Bradyrhizobium diazoefficiens: one gene and its partner. The protein of the gene in region 1 interacts with the protein of each later gene in a pairwise test. Links are inferred from orthologs where the notes say so. Each region holds a gene or a part of one and is shown in the gene's direction. Other genes may lie near its edges. The genes, in order: hfq and rho.

What was found.
Region 2: the proteins of hfq (region 1) and rho interact in binary tests that used the Escherichia coli proteins (3 or more experiments, as listed by UniProt). The link is inferred for Bradyrhizobium diazoefficiens from one-to-one orthologs.

Annotation. Positions count from the first base shown.
Region 1 is NZ_CP067102.1:4,462,622-4,473,525, reverse strand. The notes cover bases 3,351-6,014. They hold hfq (RNA chaperone Hfq), read left to right. Parts: upstream 3,351-4,390; coding sequence 4,391-4,639; downstream 4,640-6,014. Other genes in these bases: hflX (GTPase HflX), read left to right, coding at 4,651-6,014; JJC00_RS20915 (sigma-54-dependent transcriptional regulator), read left to right, coding at 3,351-4,143. In the rest of the region: JJC00_RS20925 (tetratricopeptide repeat protein), read left to right, coding at 1-45; JJC00_RS20920 (sensor histidine kinase NtrY-like), read left to right, coding at 320-2,755; more of JJC00_RS20915, read left to right, coding at 2,773-3,350; more of hflX, read left to right, coding at 6,015-6,030; JJC00_RS20900 (GNAT family N-acetyltransferase), read right to left, coding at 6,080-6,538; mazG (nucleoside triphosphate pyrophosphohydrolase), read right to left, coding at 6,553-7,371; 7-cyano-7-deazaguanine synthase QueC, read left to right, coding at 7,498-8,211; JJC00_RS20885 (nitrile hydratase accessory protein), read right to left, coding at 8,318-8,695; nthB (nitrile hydratase subunit beta), read right to left, coding at 8,695-9,354; nthA (nitrile hydratase subunit alpha), read right to left, coding at 9,351-9,986; JJC00_RS20870 (enoyl-CoA hydratase/isomerase family protein), read left to right, coding at 10,110-10,904. UniProt on the Escherichia coli protein: RNA chaperone that binds small regulatory RNA (sRNAs) and mRNAs to facilitate mRNA translational regulation in response to envelope stress, environmental stress and changes in metabolite concentrations.
Region 2 is NZ_CP067102.1:285,698-296,867, forward strand. The notes cover bases 177-3,106. They hold rho (transcription termination factor Rho), read left to right. Parts: upstream 177-973; coding sequence 974-2,239; downstream 2,240-3,106. Other genes in these bases: hemJ (protoporphyrinogen oxidase HemJ), read left to right, coding at 291-725; mnmE (tRNA uridine-5-carboxymethylaminomethyl(34) synthesis GTPase MnmE), read left to right, coding at 2,558-3,106. Outside these bases: more of mnmE, read left to right, coding at 3,107-3,913; tRNA uridine-5-carboxymethylaminomethyl(34) synthesis enzyme MnmG, read left to right, coding at 4,140-6,020; 16S rRNA (guanine(527)-N(7))-methyltransferase RsmG, read left to right, coding at 6,030-6,803; JJC00_RS01280 (ParA family protein), read left to right, coding at 6,833-7,699; JJC00_RS01285 (ParB/RepB/Spo0J family partition protein), read left to right, coding at 7,856-8,743; holA (DNA polymerase III subunit delta), read right to left, coding at 8,886-9,914; LPS assembly lipoprotein LptE, read right to left, coding at 9,920-10,471; leuS (leucine--tRNA ligase), read right to left, coding at 10,458-11,170. UniProt on the Escherichia coli protein: Facilitates transcription termination by a mechanism that involves Rho binding to the nascent RNA, activation of Rho's RNA-dependent ATPase activity, and release of the mRNA from the DNA template.

The DNA of each region.
Region 1 (10,904 bases):
CGGGCCGACATCGCGGAGGAATTCGCGCGGTATGGCGTGCGCTAGGATGCCCTCAGCGGAAGACCAGATGTGGATAACCCATCCGTAGCCCTCGCTCTCGTCACAATGCCGGGCCGTAAATCGCCACGCGAGACAAGAGGCGCGAGCCTCCGAGTCCAAGTTTCCCGTTTTGGTCAAACATGGCCAAAAGAAGAAGTTGAAATTGGTAAGCCACTGAATTGCCAAGGCGATTTGACACTGTCGCGTCTCGGCAACAATGTGGTACGAATACATCAGTAGCCGCCGATCGCGGACCCGTTTTCAGCACCCCATTGCCGGAATGACCAGCGCAGATACCTCGGCCGCATCCTTTGACACGGCCCCAGCGGAAGAGCCCCGGCGTTGGTCGGTGCGGCGCTGGTTGGTGCCGTTTGCGGTGGCGCTGGCGCTGTTGTCGGGCCTCCTGACCTTCCTGGTCCTGACCGGCCTCACCAGGATCGATCCGACGCCGGAGGTGGTCCGCTCGTTCTACCTGATCAATGCGGGCACGATCCTGCTGCTGGTCGGAATCATCGTGCGAGAGCTCTGGCAGCTGATCCTGGCACGGCGGCGGGGCAGGGCGGCGGCGCGCCTGCATGTCCAGATCGTCAGCCTGTTCTCGATCGTCGCGGTGCTGCCGGCGGTGCTTGTTTCCGTCGTCGCCAACGTCACCCTCGAACGCGGTCTCGACCGGCTGTTCTCGGGACCGACCAAGGAAGTCATTCAGAACTCGCTGGATATCGCGCGGGCCTATATGCAGGACCATGCGCAATTGATCCGCGGCGACATCATCGGCATGGCCAATGACATCGCCCATGCCCGGCCACTCTACGACCAGGATCGCCGGTCGTTCCGCGAGCTGCTCACCGCCAGCGCGGGCTCCCGCAATCTGCCGGGCGCGATGATCATCGACAAGAACACCAACATTCTCGAATCCGCCGACACGGGTATGCGACTGGCCTATTCGCCGCCGGCGCCCGACTTCCTCAGCAACGTCAACGAGAACGAGCCCGAGATCGCGGTGCTGCCGGATGCGAGCTACGTCGCGGCGGTGATCCGCCTGCGCGCCTTCAGCGACACGTTCCTGTACGTCGCCCGGCCGCTCGATCCGAAGGTCGTCAGTCAGCTCAAGCAGACCGAGATCAGCGTCGCCGAATATGCCCAGATCGAGTCGCGCCGGCTTGGCATCCAGGTGGCGTTTGCGCTGATGTTTGCGGTGATCGCGCTGACCATCCTGATGGCCTCGGTGCTGATCGGCCTCAACTTCGCCAACTCGCTGGTGGCGCCGATCCGGCGGCTGATGAACGCGGCCCACACCGTCTCGACCGGCGACCTCCATGTGAAGGTGCCCGTGCATCAGTCGGAAGGCGATCTCGCCCAGTTAGGTGAGACCTTCAACAAGATGACGCAGGAATTGCGCAGCCAGCGCGATGAGCTCGTCAACGCCAGCGACCTCATCGACAGCCGCCGCCGCTTCATCGAAGCGGTGCTGTCCTCGGCGAGCGCCGGCATCATCGGCGTCGATACTTCGGGCAGCGTCGGCATCCTCAACCGCTCCGCCGAGAAGCTGATCGGGCACTCCGAGGCCGAGACGCTCGGCCATTCGCTCTCCGACGTGCTGCCCGAGCTCGACGAGATGATGAAGACGTCGCGGGAAGGGACCCAGCGCCTGGTGCAGGGCCAGATCACGATCACGCGCGACGGCACCGAGCGAAATCTTTCAGTGCGCGTCAGCGCCGAGAAAAACCAGCCGCACGACAGCTACATCATCACGCTCGACGACATCACCGAGCTGGTGTCCGCGCAGCGCACCTCGGCCTGGGGCGATGTCGCGCGCCGCATCGCCCACGAGATCAAGAATCCGCTGACGCCGATCCAGCTCTCGGCCGAGCGCATCCGCCGCAAGTTCGGCAAGGACATCACCGAGGCCAAGGACAAGCAGATCTTCGAGCAGTGCACCGATACCATCGTGCGCCAGGTCGACGATATCCGCCGCATGGTCGACGAGTTCTCGCGCTTTGCGCGGATGCCGAAGCCCGTGATGGAAGGCGAGGACGTCGCCGACACCGTGCGGCAGGCGGTGTTCCTGATGAAGGTCGCCCATCCCGAGCTCGATATCGAGGCCGAGTTCAGGGACGATCCGCTGCGCGCCCAGTTCGACCGGCGGCTGATCTCGCAGGCGGTCACCAACATCGTCAAGAACGCCACCGAGGCGATCGAGCAGGTGCCGCCGGAAGAGCTGGCCAAGGACGGTGGCAAGGGCCGCATCGACGTCGTGGTCTCGCGCGAGGGCGAGGATGTGCTGATCGACGTCATCGACAACGGCATCGGCCTGCCCAAGGTGGCGCGCTCGCGGCTGCTCGAGCCCTATGTGACGACGCGCGCCAAAGGCACCGGCCTTGGCCTTGCCATCGTCGGCCGTGTGCTGGAAGACCATGGCGGCCGCATCGAGCTTAAGGACGCCTCCGACTTCCGCGAAGGCCAGCGCGGCGCCTGGATGCGGATGCGCTTTGCGATCTCAGGGACTCCCGCGAAGGGCGAGGGGGCCGAGCAGGCCCCGGCAGTCAAGGAGCCGGCGCAGGAAGCAGCCGAGGTGGCGACCAAGGACGCAACCACGGCGGATATCAAGGCGGATTCCGTCACGTCGCCGGAAACAAAAGAGACGACGGCCGAAACCAAAGAGCCGGCTGAAAAGACCAATGATTCAACGAAGATCGAAGCCTCAACAGGCAACTGACAAGACAGGCGCGACCCATGGCAAGTGAAATTCTGATTGTCGATGATGAGGCCGATATTCGGGATCTCGTTGCGGGCATCCTCGAAGACGAGGGTTTTGTCACGCGAACGGCGCGCGATAGCGACTCGGCCTTGGCCGAAATCGCCAATCGCAGGCCGCACCTCGTGTTCCTCGACATCTGGCTGCAGGGCTCCAAGCTCGACGGCTTACAGCTGCTGGAGCAGGTCAAGAAGGACAATGCCGACCTGCCCGTCGTGATGATCTCCGGCCACGGCAACATCGAGACCGCGGTCGCCGCGATCAAGCGCGGCGCCTATGATTTCATCGAGAAGCCGTTCAAGGCCGATCGCCTCATCCTGGTCGCCAACCGCGCGCTGGAAAACTCGCGGCTCAAGCGCGAGGTGAAGGAGCTGAAACAGCTCGCGCCGAGCGCAAGCCAGCTCGTCGGCCGTTCCCCGAGTGTCAACCAGTTGCGCCAGACTATCGAGCGTGCGGCCAAGGCCAACAGCCGCATCCTGATCGTCGGCCCTGCCGGTGCCGGCAAGGAATTGACCGCGCGCACGCTACATACGGCCTCGGGCCGCGCCGACGGCCCCTTCGTCGTCATCAATGCCGCCGCGATCACTCCGGAGCGGATGGAGCACGAGCTGTTCGGCGTCGAGCAGTCCAACGGCGAGCAGCCGCGCAAGGCGGGTGCGCTCGAAGAAGCCCATGGCGGCACGCTGTTCATCGACGAGATCGCGGACATGCCGCGCGAGACCCAGAACAAGATTTTGCGCGTGCTGGTCGAGCAGTCGTTCCAGCGCGTCGGCGGCACCGCCAAGGTGCAGGTCGACGTTCGCATCATCTCGTCGACCGCGCGCAACCTCGAGGAGGAGATCGCGGCCGGCCATTTCCGCGAGGACCTCTATCATCGGCTCTCGGTGGTGCCGATCCGCGTGCCCGCGCTCTCCGAGCGTCGCGAGGACATTCCGGAGCTGATCGACTATTTCATGGAGCAGATCTCGGCCGGCAGCGGCCTGCCCAAGCGGCAGATCGGGCAGGACGCGATGGCGGTGCTGCAATCGCATGTCTGGCCGGGCAATGTGCGCCAGCTCCGCAACAACGTTGAGAGAGTCATGATTCTGGCCGCGGGCGGACCGGAGGTGATCATCACCGCCGACATGCTGCCGCAGGATGTCGGCTCGATGGTGCCGGCGATGCCGACCAGCAACAATGGCGAGCACATCATGGGCCTGCCGCTGCGTGAGGCCCGCGAAGTGTTCGAGCGCGACTATTTGATTGCCCAGATCAGCCGTTTCTCGGGAAATATCTCTCGCACGGCCGAGTTTGTTGGCATGGAACGTTCGGCGCTGCACCGAAAGTTGAAGGCGCTCGGCGTCGGCTAGCGCCCGACGCCGCGGCCGAACCTTAGGGATACGCGAGGAAAATCATCTATTTCCGTAGTTTTTCGGGGCAAATCCGCATGGCTTGCCGCGTGAAGCAGCTTGCCTAATAAGCCGTCCTGCCCTCTAATCGACCTGCTGTTCCTCCGAGGGGGATCTCATGGGAAACGGCAACCGGAAGAAGGCCTCAATTTTGAAAACAGGGTCACGACCGGCGCAATAAAAAGAAACTCAAAGCGAGAAAAAAACAATGGCGGCAGACCGCGCACAAAACCTACAGGACACCTTCCTCAATCACGTTCGCAAAACCAAAACGCCACTGACGATCTTTCTGGTCAACGGAGTGAAGCTCCAGGGCATCGTGACCTGGTTCGACAATTTCTGTTTGCTGCTTCGGCGCGACGGTCATTCGCAGCTCGTCTACAAGCATGCGATCTCGACCATCATGCCGGGCGCTCCGATCCAGCTGTTCGAAGGCGGCGAGGATCAGCCGGCTTGAGAGTGATCTGATTGGAACCCCGGAATTTTGACGGGGATGCCGATCGTCCGCGGTCGGCAGGGGCTAAGCAGACGGGGCGGGTGCTTGTCATCGGCCCCTATTTGCGCGTGCGCGCGGGCGGTGCCGACGCGCAATCGGAGAGCCATGTCCAACGAGACGCCGAGGCCCGGCTCGACGAAGCCGCCGGCCTCGCGCGCGCGATCGACCTCGTCGTTGCCGACGCCATCATCGCGCCGATCAGCCAGATCCGGCCCGCGACCTATATCGGCAAGGGCAAGGTCGAGGAGATCGCCGCGCTGGCCAAGAGCCTCGACGTCGAGCTCGTCGTGATGGATTGCGCGCTGGCGCCGATCCAGCAGCGCAATCTCGAGAAGGAATTGCACGCCAAGGTGCTCGACCGCACCGGGCTGATTCTCGAAATCTTCGGCCGGCGCGCCAAGACCAAGGAAGGCTCGCTTCAGGTCGAGCTCGCCCATCTCAATTACCAGCGCTCCCGCCTGGTGCGCTCGTGGACCCATCTGGAGCGCCAGCGCGGCGGTTTCGGATTCATGGGCGGTCCCGGCGAGACGCAGATCGAGGCCGACCGCCGCCTGATCCAGGAGCGCATCTCCAAGCTCGAGGGCGAGCTGAAGAAGGTGCAGGCGACGCGGCGGCTGCATCGCGCTGGACGCCTGCGCGTGCCGTATCGCGTCGTCGCGCTGGTCGGCTACACCAATGCCGGCAAGTCGACGCTGTTCAATCGCCTGACCCGCGCCGACGTGCAGGCCGCCGATATGCTGTTCGCCACGCTCGATCCGACCTTGCGCGCGCTGACGCTGCCGCACGGCGGCAAGGCGATGCTGTCGGACACCGTCGGCTTCATCTCCAATCTGCCGACGCAACTCGTCGCCGCCTTCCGCGCCACGCTGGAAGAGGTGCTGGAGGCCGACGTCATCCTGCATGTGCGCGACATCTCGCACGAGGATGCCGAGGCGCAGCAGAGCGACGTCGATGCGGTGCTGCGCCAGCTCGGTATCAACCCCGATGACTCAGGCCGCATCATCGAGGTTTGGAACAAGATCGACCGTTACGATTCCGAACAGCGCGAAGAGCTCCTGAACATCGCAGCCCGCAGGCCGGAGGATCATCCGGCCATGCTGGTCTCCGCCGTGTCGGGTGAGGGGATCGATGCGCTGCTCAGCGCGATCGAGGAGCGGCTCGCCGCAAAACGCACCACGCTCGACCTCTCCATCGACGCCGCCGACGGCGCCGGCATCTCCTGGCTGCATCGCAATTCCGAGGTGCTGGCAAAAGAGCTGCACGACGGCCGTTTCGATATGACCGTGAGGGTCGACGAGACCAAGCGGGATATCCTGGTGAACAGGTTCGACGCCGTGCCGCGCGTGGCGTGATCCTCGTATCCCGGAGATTGCGCTGCGCTTGGGCAACGCACCGGGCAAATCACCTCAACAGGTCGAGGCTCAGAAACTGGTTGTGCGGGCTCGCCTGATAGTCCGCGAACGGTGCGCAGGAAACGAAGCCGACGCTGCGGTAGAGCGTAACGGCAGGGACGTGCAGCGGCGCAGTCCCGGTCTCCAGGCTGAGACGCGCATAACCTCGCTTGCGGCCTTCAGCAATGATGTGGTTCAGAATGGCGCGCCCGGCTCCGGTCCGCCGCGCCGTGGGCGCGGCGCGCATTGACTTTACTTCACCATGCGTCTCATCCAGCTGCTTCAAGGCCCCGAAGCCGGCCAGCTCATCGTTGTGCCAGGCGGTCCAGAACGTCACGGACGCAGCTGAAAGGCCGCTCGCATCGAGTGCCTGCGCGTGTTCGCCCATGACACTGCGCAGCTCTTCCAGATGATGCGCCAACAAGTCGGCGACATACGGTGCCGTTGGATCGTCCTGCCTGAAGTCCATTGCGTGCCCTCGTATCAGGTAGCGGTCTTCGCCGCATTCCACAATGCGTCCATCTCCGCGAGCGAGGCCTGCTCCAGCGTCCGTCCCCGCGCCTCCAGCGCCCGCTCGATATAGGCAAAGCGCCGCTCGAACTTCGCGTTGGTCGCGCGCAGTGCGGCTTCCGGATCGGCGTCGACGTGGCGGGCGAGGTTGACGAGGGCGAACATCAGATCGCCGGTCTCTTCCGCGATCTCCTGTTTGTCGTTGCGATCCAGCGCAGCCTCGATCTCGTCGGCTTCCTCGCGAATCTTTTGCAGCACCGCGCGCGGGTCGTTCCAGTCGAAGCCGACGGTGGAGGCCCTTCGCTGAAGCTCCATGGCGCGGGCCAGCGCGGGCTGGCCGGACTTGACGCCCGCCAGCAGCGATTTGTGCGGCGGCGTCGCCTCCGGCGGCCGGTGCGCGGCGCGCTCGGCTTTCTCCTCGGCCTTGATGCGGTCCCAGACTTCCTTGACGTGGGAGGAGGCGAGATTGCCGTCTTTGTCGGCGAAGACGTGGGGATGGCGCCGGATGATTTTTCGCGTGATGGCCTCGACGACGTCGCCGAACGCAAACGCGTTCTGCTCCGATGCCATCTGGGCGTGGAACACCACCTGCAGCAGGAGGTCGCCGAGCTCCTCGCGCAGGTCATCGAGATCGCCGCGGTCGATGGCGTCGACCACCTCGTAGGCTTCCTCGATCGTGTAGGGCGCGATGGTCGCGAAATTCTGCTCGAGGTCCCAGGGGCAGCCAGTCACCGGCGTGCGCAGCGCCGCCATGATCTCGATCAGGCGGGAAATGTCGCGGGAAGGGGTCATTGCGGGGCAGTCTCCTGGGTCCAAAACCTTATGCCAAAAGCGGGCCGCCGTTCCCAGCGGCGGCATGCGGAACAGACCGATTTCCACCGATTGGCGGACCTGCTCGGCAGTGCTAAAGCGCAGGCCATGAGTGACGCATTTTCATCACAAACCGCGCTGGTGCTGTTCTCCGGCGGCCAGGATTCCACCACCTGCCTCGCCTGGGCGCTGAGCCACTTCGCGCGCGTGGAGACGCTTGGCTTCGCGTACGGCCAGCGCCACGCCGTCGAGCTCGACTGCCGCGACCGGCTGTTCGAGGGCATCAAGGGCTTGCGCGCCGATTGGGCCGCAAAGCTCGGCGAGAGCCATACACTGTCGATCCCGACGCTGGCCGCCGTGTCCGAGACCGCGCTTACGCGCGATGTGGCGATCGAGATGGGTGCTGACGGCCTGCCCAACACGTTCGTGCCAGGCCGCAATCTGGTGTTTCTGACCTTCGCCGCGGCGCTGGCCTACCGGCGCGGCATCACCCACATCGTCGGCGGCATGTGCGAGACCGACTATTCCGGCTATCCCGATTGCCGCGACGACACCATTCGCGCGATGCAGGCCGCGCTCTCGCTCGGCATGGCCCGCAAGTTCGAGCTGCACACGCCGCTGATGTGGATCGACAAGGCGGCGACGTGGAAACTGGCGCACGATCTCGGCGGCGCGGGGCTGGTCGATCTCATCCGCGAGCAGTCGCACACGTGTTATCTCGGCGAGCGTGGCGCGCAGCACGATTGGGGTTATGGGTGCGGGGAGTGCCCGGCGTGCAGTTTGCGGGCGAAGGGGTGGCGGGAGTTTGTAGCGGGGAGGTAGCTCCACCGTCATTGCGAGGAGCTCTTGCGACGAAGCAATCCAGACTGCCGCTGCGGAAAGATTCTGGATTGCTTCGCTTCGCTCGCAATGACGGGTGGAGCGCGAGCTACCCAAAATCCTCCGGCCGCAGCTCGATCGGCTTGCCGTGCGGCGTGCGGTCCGCCGCGTGGTCCCAGGCGTCGCGATAGCGATGCAGCGTGTCCATCGACGCGACGCCCTTGCGTGCGACGAGGCCCTCAAGCGTGGCGAGCCAGTGCAGATAGTAGGTCTCGCCGGTGTCAGGATCGCCGGCGGCCTGCGCGCGCTTGATCTCGTCCGCGAGGGCTGCGGCCCATTCCGGCCAGGTGAATACGCCGCGGTCATGCAGCGTCAGCGCCATCGCGAAGGCGTGCGCCTCCCAGGGCGCACGAAACACCGGGCCGTCGTCATCGCGCGGAATGCTCGGAACGGCTGCCGTCGCGGCGGCAGCAGCATCGCTGCTCATCACACCGGGTCCAGATACGGCTCGAACGCGTCGATCGACACCTTCAGCGTCGGATCACCATCTGCGCCCCAGAGATCGCGGCCTTCGAACACGACCGTGTAGAGCCATTGCGGGTTCTCGCCGAGCTCCATCGCCGCCGAATCCGGAAACACGTGGCAGCCGTGGTTGAGCTCGACCACGCCGACATGGCCGCGCACATAGCGCGGCAATCGCGTGTGCGCGATCGGATGGATGTTTTTCGCACGCACGCGATCGCCGATACTGAATTTGGCGGGCGCAGCTGCTGGCCGGGCGAACTTGCCGCGCACCATGATGCGCTCGACGTTGGCGAGATCGAACTTGCCGTGCTTCAGCGCCTTGCCGGGCTGCATTGCATGGCCGGCCGCGACTTCCTCGCGGGTCAGGTAGCCCTTCTCGATCAGCATCTCCTCGAGACCGAGGAACCACTTGTTGTAGTAGGAGCTGGAGAGGTAGACATGCGGCGGCAGCGTCTCGCGATAGAAGCGCGAGGTGTCGATGTTGAACGCGCCGGCCGCGCCCATCGCGCGCACCATGGCCAGCACGCGGGACTCCCACGCCTCGTGGAACATCGGCTCGTTCGGCTCGGGCTCGACCTTGCCGAACCCGTCCATGCCGCCCATGTCGTGGACGCCGTTCACGACGGGGCTCCGGGCGTCCTCGGAAAGCCAGTGCCGATCATGGAATCGCGCGTGACCAGGTCGGCAAGCTGCTCCTCGCTCCAGCCTTCGGTGCCTGCAGGGCGCATCGGCAGCACCAGGAAGCGTGTCTCTGCGGTGGAATCCCAGACCCGGATTTCCACGTCCTTCGGCAGCGTCACGTCGAAATCAGCGAGCACGCCGCGTGGGTCCTTGACCGCGCGAGAGCGGTAGGGCGAGGCCTTGTACCAGACCGGCGGCAGGCCGAGCATTTCCCAGGGGTAGCAGGAGCACAGCGTGCACACGATCATGTTGTGTCGTTGCGGCGTATTCTCGACCACGACGAGATGGTCGCCGACGCGGCTGACATGGCCGAGCGTGCCGATGGCCTTGCTGCCGTCCTCCAGCAGCGCCGTCTTGAACGCTGGATCGGTCCAGGCCTTGGCAACGACCCGCGCGCCGTTATGCGGGCCGATCTTGGTCTCGTAGGCCTGGATAATGGCGTCGAGCGCGGCCGGCTCGACGTAACCTTTTTCGGTCAGAATCGTCTCGAGCGCGCGCACGCGCAGCTCAGTCTCCGACAATTCCGAATGATCGTGGTCGTGGTGATGATGGTGGTCGTGATCGTGGCTCATGGCGCGAAAGATTAAGCGCATGGTCCTGTCCTGTCGAGCCTTCGTTGCAGCGCAATTCAGCCACGTATTCGTGACGCCGTTTGTGCGCTACGCTCGGGCGAAAATCAGCTTTGGAGACGCCCCATGAAAGACTTCGTCAAGATCGAGAAGGGCCTTGGGCCCGAGGGGCGGATCGCGGTGGTGCGGTTCGACCGTCATGACGGCATCAACGCATTGTCGCCGGAGGCGCTGCGCCAGCTCACCGCAGCCGCACGCAGCTTCGAGGACGATGCAGCGACATCAGTCGTGGTGCTCACAGGCAATTCGGGCGCGTTCAGCGCAGGGTTCGATTTGAAGGATGCCGAAGGGCGCTCGCGCGAGGAGATGGATCTCGGCGCGCTGCGACGGCATCTCAAGCTCGGGCCGCGCCTGACGCGCGCCTGGCAGGAGATGGAGCAGATCACGATCGCGGCGATCGAGGGCTTTTGCATCGGCGGCGGCGTCGCGCTGGCGGTCGCGCTCGACTTCCGCGTGATGGGCAGCGACGCGCATCTGCGCGTGCCCGAGATCGGCCTTGGCATGAACATGAGCTGGCAGAGCATCCCGCGCATGCTGCATCTGATCGGACCTGCCCGCACCAAGCAGGCGGTGATCCTGGCCGACGAGCGCATCTCCGCTGATGAGGCCTATCAATGGGGCCTGGTCGAGCAGGTCGTTGGCCCCGGCTATGCCTTCGATGCCGCCATGGAGTTGGCCCGCAAGGTGGCCGCGCAGCCGCCGCTCTCGGTCGCCATGACCAAGCTGACCGTCAACCGGCTCGCGCACGCGCTGGACGATCTCGCCAGCCACATGGATGTCGACCAGTACGCCCTGGCGAGCCTCAGCGAAGACCACAAGGAGGGCGTCGAGGCGTTCCTGGGCCGTCGCAAGCCACGGTTC
Region 2 (11,170 bases), 4.2 Mb from region 1 along the record:
CCCTTGATAAGCTGCCGACAGAAACGCGCAAGCCTTTGAAGCTGGCTGACTTATCGCGAGCCGCCAGAGCTATCCGGGATATGTTGATGGATGTGAACAAGCGCAGCTCAACCAGCGGATGGAATTGCATGAGTCCAATCCACGGTCACATAGACTCAAACCTTAAGAATCTAAGATTCTTAGATTTAAGAGGAGCGCTACGGACGGATATGTGTGCAGGTAAGACCTTAACGAGTACTTACTATCCCCAGCGTTCTCTGAGCTGAGCTGGGCGGAGCCGGAAGCAAAACATGTTTGAAGACATCTATCTCTGGATCAAGGCGCTGCATGTGATCGCGGTCATCTCCTGGATGGCCGGCATGCTCTATCTGCCGCGGCTGTTCGTCTATCACTGCGAGGCCGAGATCGGCTCGAAACAGTCCGAAACCTTCAAAGTCATGGAACGCCGGCTGCTCAAGGCGATCATCAACCCCGCCATGATCGTCACCTGGCTTGCCGGGCTCTATCTCGCCTGGGCCGGCCATTGGTTCACGTTCGGCTGGCTGCACGTAAAACTGGCACTGGTCCTGGCGATGTCCGCGGTCCACGGCTTTTTTTCCCGCTGGCTCAAGGACTTCGCCGCCGACAAGCGCCCGCACAGCCAGAAATTCTTCCGGATTATCAATGAGGTGCCGACCGTTCTGATGATCATCATCGTCATCATGGTGATCGTGAAGCCGTTCTAGGCAGGAAACGCGAACGATCGCTCATCGCTTCGGCTTGCGGAGTGGGAAGCGATTTTCTATATTAGCGATATCCCACCCAACGCAGGCGGATGTGGTTGTGTCCGAGCTTTTTAAAAGCCGGACACCGCATCAGGTTTGAAGCCTCCACCGGCACTCACCTTGCCAGACCTGCGGACCTTACCTTCTCGCGTCCGCATTTCAGAGCCTCCTCGCACCCCCTCCCAAGGTTACCCCACAGGACCACCCCAATGCGGGAAATTAAACTCCAGGACCTCAAGTCGAAGACGCCGGCCGAGCTCGTCTCGTTCGCGGAAGAGAACGGGGTCGAGAATGCCAGCACCATGCGCAAGCAGGAGCTGCTGTTCGCCATCCTCAAGCAGCTTGCGCTCGCGGAAACCGACATCGTCGGCGAGGGCGTCGTCGAGGTGCTCTCCGACGGTTTCGGCTTCCTCCGCTCGCCCGATGCGAATTATCTGCCGGGCCCGGACGACATCTATGTCTCGCCCTCGCAGATCCGCCGTTTCGGCCTGCGTACCGGCGACACCATCGAAGGCCACATCCGCAGCCCGAAAGAGGGCGAGCGCTATTTTGCGCTGCTGAAGGTCAACACGCTCAATTTCGAGGACCCGGAAAAGGCCAAGCACAAGGTCAATTTCGACAACCTCACGCCGCTGTTTCCGAATCAGCGCTTCCGCATGGAAATCGACGATCCGACGCGAAAAGACCTGTCTGCACGGGTGATCGACATCGTCGCGCCGATCGGCAAGGGCCAGCGCGCGCTGATCGTCGCGCCGCCGCGCACCGGTAAAACCGTGCTGATGCAGAACATCGCGCACTCGATCACGCACAACCATCCCGAATGCTATCTGATCGTGCTTCTGATCGACGAGCGTCCGGAAGAAGTCACGGACATGCAGCGCTCGGTGAAGGGCGAGGTCGTGTCGTCGACCTTCGACGAGCCGGCGGTGCGTCACGTCCAGGTCGCCGAAATGGTGATCGAGAAAGCCAAGCGTCTCGTCGAGCACGGCCGCGACGTCGTCATCCTGCTCGACTCGATCACGCGTCTGGGCCGCGCCTACAACACCGTGGTGCCGTCATCCGGCAAGGTGCTGACCGGCGGTGTCGACGCCAACGCCTTGCAGCGCCCGAAGCGCTTCTTCGGTGCCGCCCGCAACATCGAGGAGGGCGGCTCGCTGACCATCATCGCAACCGCGCTGGTCGATACCGGCAGCCGCATGGACGAAGTCATCTTCGAAGAGTTCAAGGGCACCGGTAACTCGGAACTGATCCTGGATCGCAAGGTCTCGGACAAGCGCACCTTCCCGGCCATCGACATCTCGCGCTCCGGCACCCGCAAGGAGGAGCTCATCACCGACAATCAGGTGCTGAAGAAGATGTACGTGCTCCGCCGCATCCTGAACCCGATGGGCACCATGGACGCGATCGACTTCCTGCTCGACAAGCTGCGCTCGACCAAGAGCAATTCGGAGTTCTTCGACTCCATGAACACCTGAGCCTGGGTACAGCAAGAGTTTTGAGGGCGCCTTCGGGCGCCCTTTTTCGTTGTGCGGCTTTGCTGCAGCGAAGGTGCAGCATTCAGGGTGGATTTCGCGGTTAGAGTCGAGCTTCGCTTAGTCTGTTGATATATCTAAACAATATTAGACCTAGGTCGAGCCTATCCTGGCGAGTGTGACGGGTTCCTGCAGCAGAATTCTGTGCTCTATGTTGCATCGCAATATGGACTTTGCTGGCGGATTGGAGCGCGGCAAAGCAGTCACGTACGCCCATGAGAGGGCCGATTGCCTTTTCCCCGCCAGCCGGACAAATAGGCCATGCACCCGCGAGACCAGACCATCTTTGCGCTGTCGTCAGGCCGTCCGCCGAGCGCGATCGCATTGGTGCGCGTCTCGGGCCCGCAAGCCGGCCTGGTGCTGACGACGCTCGCAGGTAAGCTGCCCACGCCGCGGCGAGCCAGCCGCCGGTTGCTTCGGGACGGCGCGGGCCAGCCGATCGACGATGCGGTCGTGCTCTGGTTTCCGGGGCCGAGGAGTCCGACCGGCGAGGACGTCGCCGAATTCCACGTTCATGGCGGACGCGCCGTGCTAGCCGCGCTCCTCGCGGAGATTTCGCTAATTCCGAATACACGCGCCGCCGAGCCAGGCGAGTTCACCCGGCGCGCGTTTGAGAACGGCAAGCTCGACCTCACCGAGGCCGAGGGTCTCGACGATCTGATCCACGCCGACACGGATCGCCAACGTCGCCAGGCGCTGCGCCTGTTGCAGGGCATGCTCGGCAACCGCGCGCGTGATTGGCGCGAGCGCATCATCGAGGCATCGGCGCTGATCGAGGCCGGCATCGATTTTTCCGACGAGGGCGACGTGCCCGCGGAATTGATGGCGCCGGCCGTGAAAGCGATCAAAGCGCTGCATGATGAAATTGTAAAAGTCCTTGCGGCACAGGGACATTCTGAACGCCTGCGCGACGGCCTGGTGGTCGCGATCGCTGGCGAGCCGAATGTCGGCAAGTCGACGCTGATGAATCAGCTCGCCCGCCGCGAGGTTGCGATCGTTTCGCCGCACGCCGGCACCACGCGTGACGTGATCGAGGTGCAGCTCGATCTCGACGGCTATCCCGTCACGGTGATCGACACGGCCGGCATTCGCGAGACCGATGATCCCGTCGAGCAGGAAGGCGTGCGCCGGGCGCGGGCGCGGGCCGAAGACGCCGACCTCGTGCTGTGGCTGGTGGAGGGAGAGCGACCCGCTGATCCGGACGCGACGCGGTCGCTCCGGACCGCCGGCGAGGGTCAGCGGTCAAGCGGCTCGGTCTGGATTGTGAGAAACAAAATCGATCTCGGCGGAGCCGCAACGGCCCGGCCGCCCGGCGATTTCGGGATCTCGGCGAGCCGGGGCGATGGCATCCCCGAGCTGGTCGAGGCCCTCGTCAAATTCGCGGCTGATTTTTTCGGAACCACCGAGGGCGCGTTGGTGACCCGGGCCCGGCAGCGAGATCTGTTGGCTCGGGCCGCCGACAGCTTGCGCCGAAGTCTGGAGCTTGTAGAAGAGGGCGAAGAGCTCGCCGCCGAGGAACTGCGCGCCGCCGCTTATGCCTTGGGTCGGCTGCTTGGCCGGGTGGATGTCGAGGACGTCCTCGGGGCCATTTTCCAAAAATTCTGCATCGGAAAGTAGCGCTAGTTCTTCAATGTAAAACTAGCGCTTGTTTCCATTGCTTGTGCGTGGACGGGTTCCACCCTGTTTCACGTGAAACAGCAACTATCCCAACGCTGTTCCTACTGTGCATGGGGTTGCTTTTGCGAAATTGCCCCGGCCCCCGACGACATCGTTTCACGTGAAACACTGGGCCTCACCGAGTTTCCACTTCCGGCTTTCCGGCCGCTGAGCTAGAAGTCGGTCCATGCGAACAGAGCGAGAGAGTTTCGACGTCATCGTGATTGGCGGCGGCCACGCCGGCTGTGAGGCCGCGGCTGCTTCCGCTCGGATGGGTGCGACGACCGCTCTGGTGACGCACCGTTTCTCCACTGTCGGCGCGATGTCCTGCAATCCGGCCATCGGCGGTCTGGGCAAGGGCCATCTGGTGCGCGAAGTCGATGCCCTCGATGGTCTGATGGGCCGGGCCGGTGATGCCGGCGGCATCCAGTTTCGTGTGCTCAATCGTCGCAAGGGCCCCGCTGTCCGTGGCCCCAGGGCCCAGGCCGACCGGAAACTCTATGCCGCTGCGATGCAGGCTGCGATCGGGGAGACCGAAGGTCTTTCCGTCATCGAAGGTGAGGCCGACGAGCTGATCGTGGTCGAGGACCGGGTCACCGGGCTGCGCCTGACGGACGGACGGGTGCTCCGGGCAGGGGCGGTCGTCATCACCACCGGCACCTTTCTCCGTGGCCTGATCCATCTCGGCGAGAAGAACTGGCCCGCCGGCCGCGTCGGCGAGGCCACGGCGATGGGTCTTTCGGGCTCCTTTGAGCGGGCCGGCTTCACCCTGGGACGGTTGAAGACCGGGACGCCGCCGCGTCTGGATGGCTCGACGATTGACTGGTCCGCGGTCGAGATGCAGCCCGGAGACGAGCCGCCGGAGCCGTTCTCTGTGATGACAGAACGGATCACGACCCCTCGGATCCAGTGCGGGATCACCCGGACCACGGCCGCCACCCACGAGGTGATCCGGGCCAATGTCCATCGCTCCCCGATGTATTCCGGCCAGATCAAGAGCTCGGGACCGCGCTATTGCCCCTCGATCGAGGACAAGATCGTCCGGTTCGGCGATCGCGATGGCCATCAGATCTTCCTTGAGCCGGAAGGGCTCGACGACACCACGGTCTATCCCAACGGCATCTCGACCTCGCTTCCGGAGGAAGTCCAGCTCGCAATCCTCGCCAGCATCCCCGGCCTGGAGCGGGTGAAGATGGTCCGTCCGGGCTATGCCATCGAGTACGACCACATCGATCCCCGTGAGCTCGATCCGACCCTGCAGACCAAGCGTCTGCGCGGTCTGTTCCTGGCCGGACAGATCAACGGCACCACCGGATACGAGGAAGCGGCCGGCCAGGGCATCGTCGCCGGCCTCAATGCCGCGCTCTCTGCCAGCGGCGCCGCGCTGACTGTGTTCGATCGTGCCGACGGCTATCTCGGCGTGATGATCGACGACCTCGTCACCCGCGGGATCAGCGAGCCCTATCGGATGTTCACATCGCGAGCCGAGTACCGGCTGACCTTGCGAGCGGACAATGCCGATCAGCGCCTGACCGAGAAGGGGATCGCGCTGGGCTGTGTCGGCAGTGCCCGGACCCAGCATCATCGTGCCAAGATGGACGCCCTGAACGCGGCGCGGACACTGTCGAAGTCGCTAGCCATCACTCCGAACGAAGCGATCAAGCACGGGCTGTCCCTGAACCGGGACGGCCAACGCCGCTCAGCCTTTGAGTTGATGGCCTATCCGGATATCGGCTGGGGCCAGGTCCGCGCGATCTGGCCGGAGCTGTCCGCCATTGATCCCGTCATCGCCACCCATCTCGAGATCGACGCCAAATACGATGTTTATCTCGAGCGCCAGAGCGCCGACGTCGAAGCCTTCCGGCGCGACGAGGGGATGGTGCTGTCGGAGGTCGACTACCAGCAGGTCCCGGGTCTCTCCAATGAAGTCCGCGCCAAGCTGGAGAAGTCGCGGCCGTTCACGGTCGGTCAGGCCGGCCGGATCGATGGCATGACGCCGGCGGCACTCGGCATCCTCGCGGCCTATCTTCGCCGTGAGGCGCGCAGGACTTCCAAGGCAATTGCATAGGCGTTTCACGTGAAACAGCGCGGACCCGGCGGCGACAGGCCGCTAACCCGACAGCCCGGAGCAGGTGAGGGCGGTGGTCGTCGATCCGAGCCGCCGCCGGCCAAGCCGAAGATCGACAAAGCCAGCGCCAACGACCAGGCGCTCGACTCCGTCATCGCCGCCGACAAGCGCCAAGCGCTGAAGCTCGCGCCCGTTTCACATGAAACAGAGGGGCGGCTCGATCGCTACATCGCGCTGCTCCGGGAATGGCAGGCCAAGACCAATCTGGTCGCGCCGTCGACCTTGCCAAACCTCTGGACCCGCCACATTGCCGATTCGCTTCAGCTCGTCGATCTCGCACCGACCGCAAAGCGCTGGGCCGACCTCGGCAGCGGCGGTGGTTTTCCCGGGGTCGTGCTGGCTTGCGCCATGGCCCGGACACCGGGCGCCAGCGTCCATCTCGTCGAGCGAATCGCCAAGAAGGCCGCGTTTTTGCGCGAAGCAATTCGCGTCACCACATCTCCCGGAGTCGTACATCTCGCTGAGATCGGGGATAATGTGGATAGAATCACCGGCCCCGTCGATTGCGTCACCGCCCGCGCGCTGGCTCCGCTACATCAACTCATCGGCTTTGCAGAGCCGCTGATGCGCCAGGGCGCAAAAGCGCTGTTTCTCAAGGGTCAAGATGTAGAGGCTGAATTGACCGAAGCCGCTAAATATTGGAATATTCAGTCGCAGCTCCACCAAAGTCGGACGGGTGACGGGTGGATCGTCGAGCTAACTTCAGTTGAACGGCGCGGGTGAACGTTCAGGGGTCGAGTGGGGAAATTCGGATGACCGTGATTGACGAACCGCAGCTAGACCAGACCGACCAAGAAAAGGCTGAAGTCCCGCATGGCCACCCGCGCATCCTGGCGCTGGCGAATCAGAAGGGCGGCGTGGGAAAGACAACCACGGCGATTAATCTAGGCACGGCACTCGCAGCGATTGGCGAGCGCGTTTTGATCGTCGATCTCGATCCGCAGGGCAACGCCTCGACCGGCCTCGGCATCGATCGCCGCAACCGCTCCTGCTCGACCTACGACGTGTTGATCGGCGAAGCCCCTCTGCGTGAAGCCGTGGTCTCGACTGCGGTGCCGCGGCTGCACATCGCGCCCTCGACCATGGATCTCTCCGGCCTTGAGCTCGAGCTCGGCACCACGCCCGGCCGCGCCTTCAAGCTGCGCGACGCGATCGCCGCGCTCAACAACAACGTCTCGCCGGACGCCGATTACACCTATGTGCTGATCGACTGCCCGCCGTCGCTCAACCTGCTCACGGTCAACGCGATGGCCGCGTCGGATGCGATCCTGGTGCCGCTGCAGTGCGAGTTCTTCGCGCTCGAAGGTCTGTCGCAATTGCTGCAGACGGTGGAGCAGGTGCGCTCGACGCTCAATCCGAATCTGTCGATCCACGGCATCGTGCTGACCATGTTCGACTCGCGCAACAATCTCTCGAACCAGGTCGTCGCCGACGTCCGCCAGTTCATGGGCGAGAAGGTCTACAAGACCATGATCCCGCGCAACGTGCGCATCTCGGAAGCGCCGTCCTACGGCAAGCCGGTGCTGGTCTACGATCTCAAATGCGTCGGCAGCGAAGCTTATCTGCGGCTCGCCACCGAAGTGATCCAGCGCGAGCGCGAGCTGCGCGTCACGCATTGACGATGCCGTAGGGCCGTAGGGTGGGTTAGCCGAAGGCGTAACCCACCACTGTCTATCTCCGCCGAAGCAGAAGAGGTGGGTTACGCTTCGCTAACCCACCCTACGATTCGAAATTCAGTTCTGGAGTGCTGCAGCGTGAATCCAAGGGAGCTGGCGATGGCCGACGAAGCGCGTTCGCGACTGGGCCGAGGTCTTGCGAGTCTGATCGGTGACGTCGGCGGCGAGGCCCAGCACGTCGATCGTCCGCGCGCGCAGCGCAAGGTGCCGATCGAATTCATCAAGGCCAATCCGCGCAATCCGCGCCGCACCTTTTCGGACATCGAGCTCAAGGAGCTCTCCGAGTCCATCAAGCAGCACGGCGTGATCCAGCCGATCGTGGTGCGCCCCGTGAAGGGGGCGCAGGACCGCTTCGAGATCATTGCTGGTGAGCGCCGCTGGCGTGCCTCGCAAATGGCCGGCCTGCATGAAGTGCCGATCGTCCCGGTCGACATCAGCGACAGCGATGCGCTGGAATTCGCGATCGTCGAGAACGTGCAGCGCGAAGACCTCAACCCGATGGAAGAGGCGCAGGGCTATCACGCGCTCGCCAACGAGTTCAAACGCAGCCAGGACGACATCGCAAAAGTCGTCGGCAAGAGCCGCAGCCACGTCGCCAACATGATGCGGCTGACAAAGCTCCCGGCCGAGGTGCAGGCCTTCATCGCGAGCGGCGAGCTGACCGCCGGGCACGCCCGTGCGCTGATCGGCGTGCCCGATCCGCTGGCCGCCGCCAAGCGCATCGTCGCGGAGGGCCTCAACGTCCGCCAGACTGAGGCGCTCGCGCATGAGGAGGGCGTGCCGGAGCGCAAGCCGCAAAAGGCGCGGGCCACCGGTGGCAAGGAAAAGGATCCTGATACGATCGATCTTGAGAAGCGTGTCAGCGACGCGCTCGGCCTCAAGGTCACCGTCAATCATCGCGATCCCGGCGGCTCGGTCCAGATCAACTACCGCAACCTCGATCAGCTCGACGAGGTGATGAAGCGGTTGGCGAAGGGCGCTCTGTAGGTCACCGATGTCGTCCTGGCGAAAGCCGGGAGGACGTTCAAGGCATTGCTCTATCCACCCGTCATTGCTTCGTCGCAAGGGCTCCTTGCAATGACGCATGGAGGGAGTTGCGCTTGGAATGACGTGAAGAGAGTAGGCGCGCTCAGCCCCGCCGCTTTGCATTCGCGGCGATCGCCATCAGCGTGCGCTGGGCGATGGCGGCGGCCAGCGTCGATTGCTTGCGGGTGTCGAGCGCGGCGGTCGCAAGCTGCTCGATGATTGCGGCGAGCCTTGCCACGCTGAAATTGCGCAGCGCGGTTTCGACCGCGGACTTTCGTGAAAAATGCAGCCGCGGAAATCCGCCGTCGAGCACGGCGGAGGCCGGCGTGCCGTCGGCGATCGCGAGCGCGGATTTATGCAGCCACGCGGCCTGGCGCTGCGCGGCCGAGATGATCACGCCGGGATAGGTGCCGGCGATCATGGCCTTTGCGAATTCGGTCTCGACGATATCGGGCCGGCCGGCGAAGGCGCCGTCGACGATCGGATCGAGCTTCAGCTCCGACGCATCCGCGACGACGGACATCACGTCATCCAGCGTGATCTCGCCCTTGCCGTGGGCGTACAGCGTGAGCTTGCGCAGCTCGTTGCGCGAGGCCTGGCGATCGCCGCCGAGGAACGACATCAGCGCGCCGCGGGCATCCTGCGCGATGCGCAGATTCGCGATGCGGAGCTCGTCCTCTATCAATTTCGCCAGGTCGCGCTCAGTGTCGGGATAGCAGCCGATCGCCACCGCGGCCTTGGCCTTCTCGCAGGCCTTGCGCAGCGGCGATTCCGGGCGCAGCTCGCCGGCTTCGATCACGATACGGCAATCCTTCACCGGCATCTCGGCCAGCGTGTCGACGCCGCTGGCAAAGCTGCGCGAGCCAGCGCGGATGCGAATGGCGCGCCGGCCGCCGAACAGCGGCACGGTCATGGCTTCGTCGACCAGGCGCGACGGCTCGGCGGAAAGCTCGTCGCCGTCGAGTTTGACGAGCGAGAAGGGATCGTTGGGATCGTCGACGGCGGACGCAATCAGCGCGTCGGCGCGCTCGCGCACGAGGCCGGCATCGGGACCATAGAGCAGGATGATCGGACGGCCCGCGTCGGGGCGGGCGAGGAAGGCGTCTATCTCCTTTCCGCGCAGCGCGACCAAGAACGTCAAGTGCCTGCGGTGAAGAACGCGGCGAGCCGGGTGTTGATGTTCTCGGCGATCTCGTTGGCGGCGCGATCCTCGGCGTCACGCACCGCGCGGTTGCGGCTGAAACGCTGGTAGGAGCCGGGCATGTCGTAGGACACGCGCGAGAACGTCGTGCCCGTCATCACCGATTTTCCGGTCGCGACCTCGATCAGATTGTACTGGCAGTCGATGCCGTAGTTCTCGGTGTTCGGCAGGCCGGTGTTGGGGTCGACGATCAGGGACGTCTTGCTGGAGTTGAAGCGGATCACCAGACGGTGGGTCGGCGGCATGCCTGTCGCCGAGCCGTAGAGCTTGAACGCTAACGCGTTGCGGACCTCGACGCCGACGCGGGCCTCGCGGGAGGCATTCGCCTTGTCGATCGGCGGAAGATCGACCCCCATCAGCTTCTCGCGCAAGCCGGGGGTGCCGTCGGTATGCTCGGCATACATCGGCTGGAAGCAGCCGGCCGTCAGCGCCGCCAATGCGGCAACCGCCAGCAAGCGGGCTGCGATACGGATCCTAGCCGACAACATTCACGATCCTCTTGGGAACGATGATCACCTTGCGGACGGGCTTGCCATCCAGAGCCAGTTTTACCGCATCGAGGGCCAAAACGGCAGCCTCGATTTCCGGATTCTGGGCCGCTGTTGCAACTGTGACATCACCCCGCTTCTTGCCGTTGACCTGGACCACCAGGGTCACGCTGTCTTCAACCAGCAAATCGCGTTCGATTTGCGGCCAGTTGGCCTCGGAAACCAGCCCGGGCTGGCCCAGAACCTGCCAGCACTCCTCGGCCAGGTGCGGCATCATCGGGGAGAACAGCTGGACCAGGATCTGGCTGGCCTCCCGGATCGCCCAAGCCAAATCTGGAGCCAGATCGGCGGCCGGCTGGCCGGGGCGCTGCAGCACCTCCGAAAACGTGTTGGTGAATTCACGGATATGGGCGAGGCAGACGTTGAAGTGCAGCCGCTCGACGCCGGTCGTGACCTTGTCGAGCGCGCCGTGGGCGGCCTTGCGCAAGGTTGTGGCATCCGGGCCGAAGCTGGCCGGCCGAGCCGCGGGGGCACCCTTGCCGAGTTCTTCCGCATCGTTCACCAGCCGCCACAGCCGCTGCACGAAGCGCGAGGCGCCCTGGACGCGCTCATCGCTCCAGATCACGTCGCGGTCGGGCGGGGAGTCCGACAGCATGAACCAGCGGGCGACGTCGGCGCCGTAGGTCGCGATGATGTCGT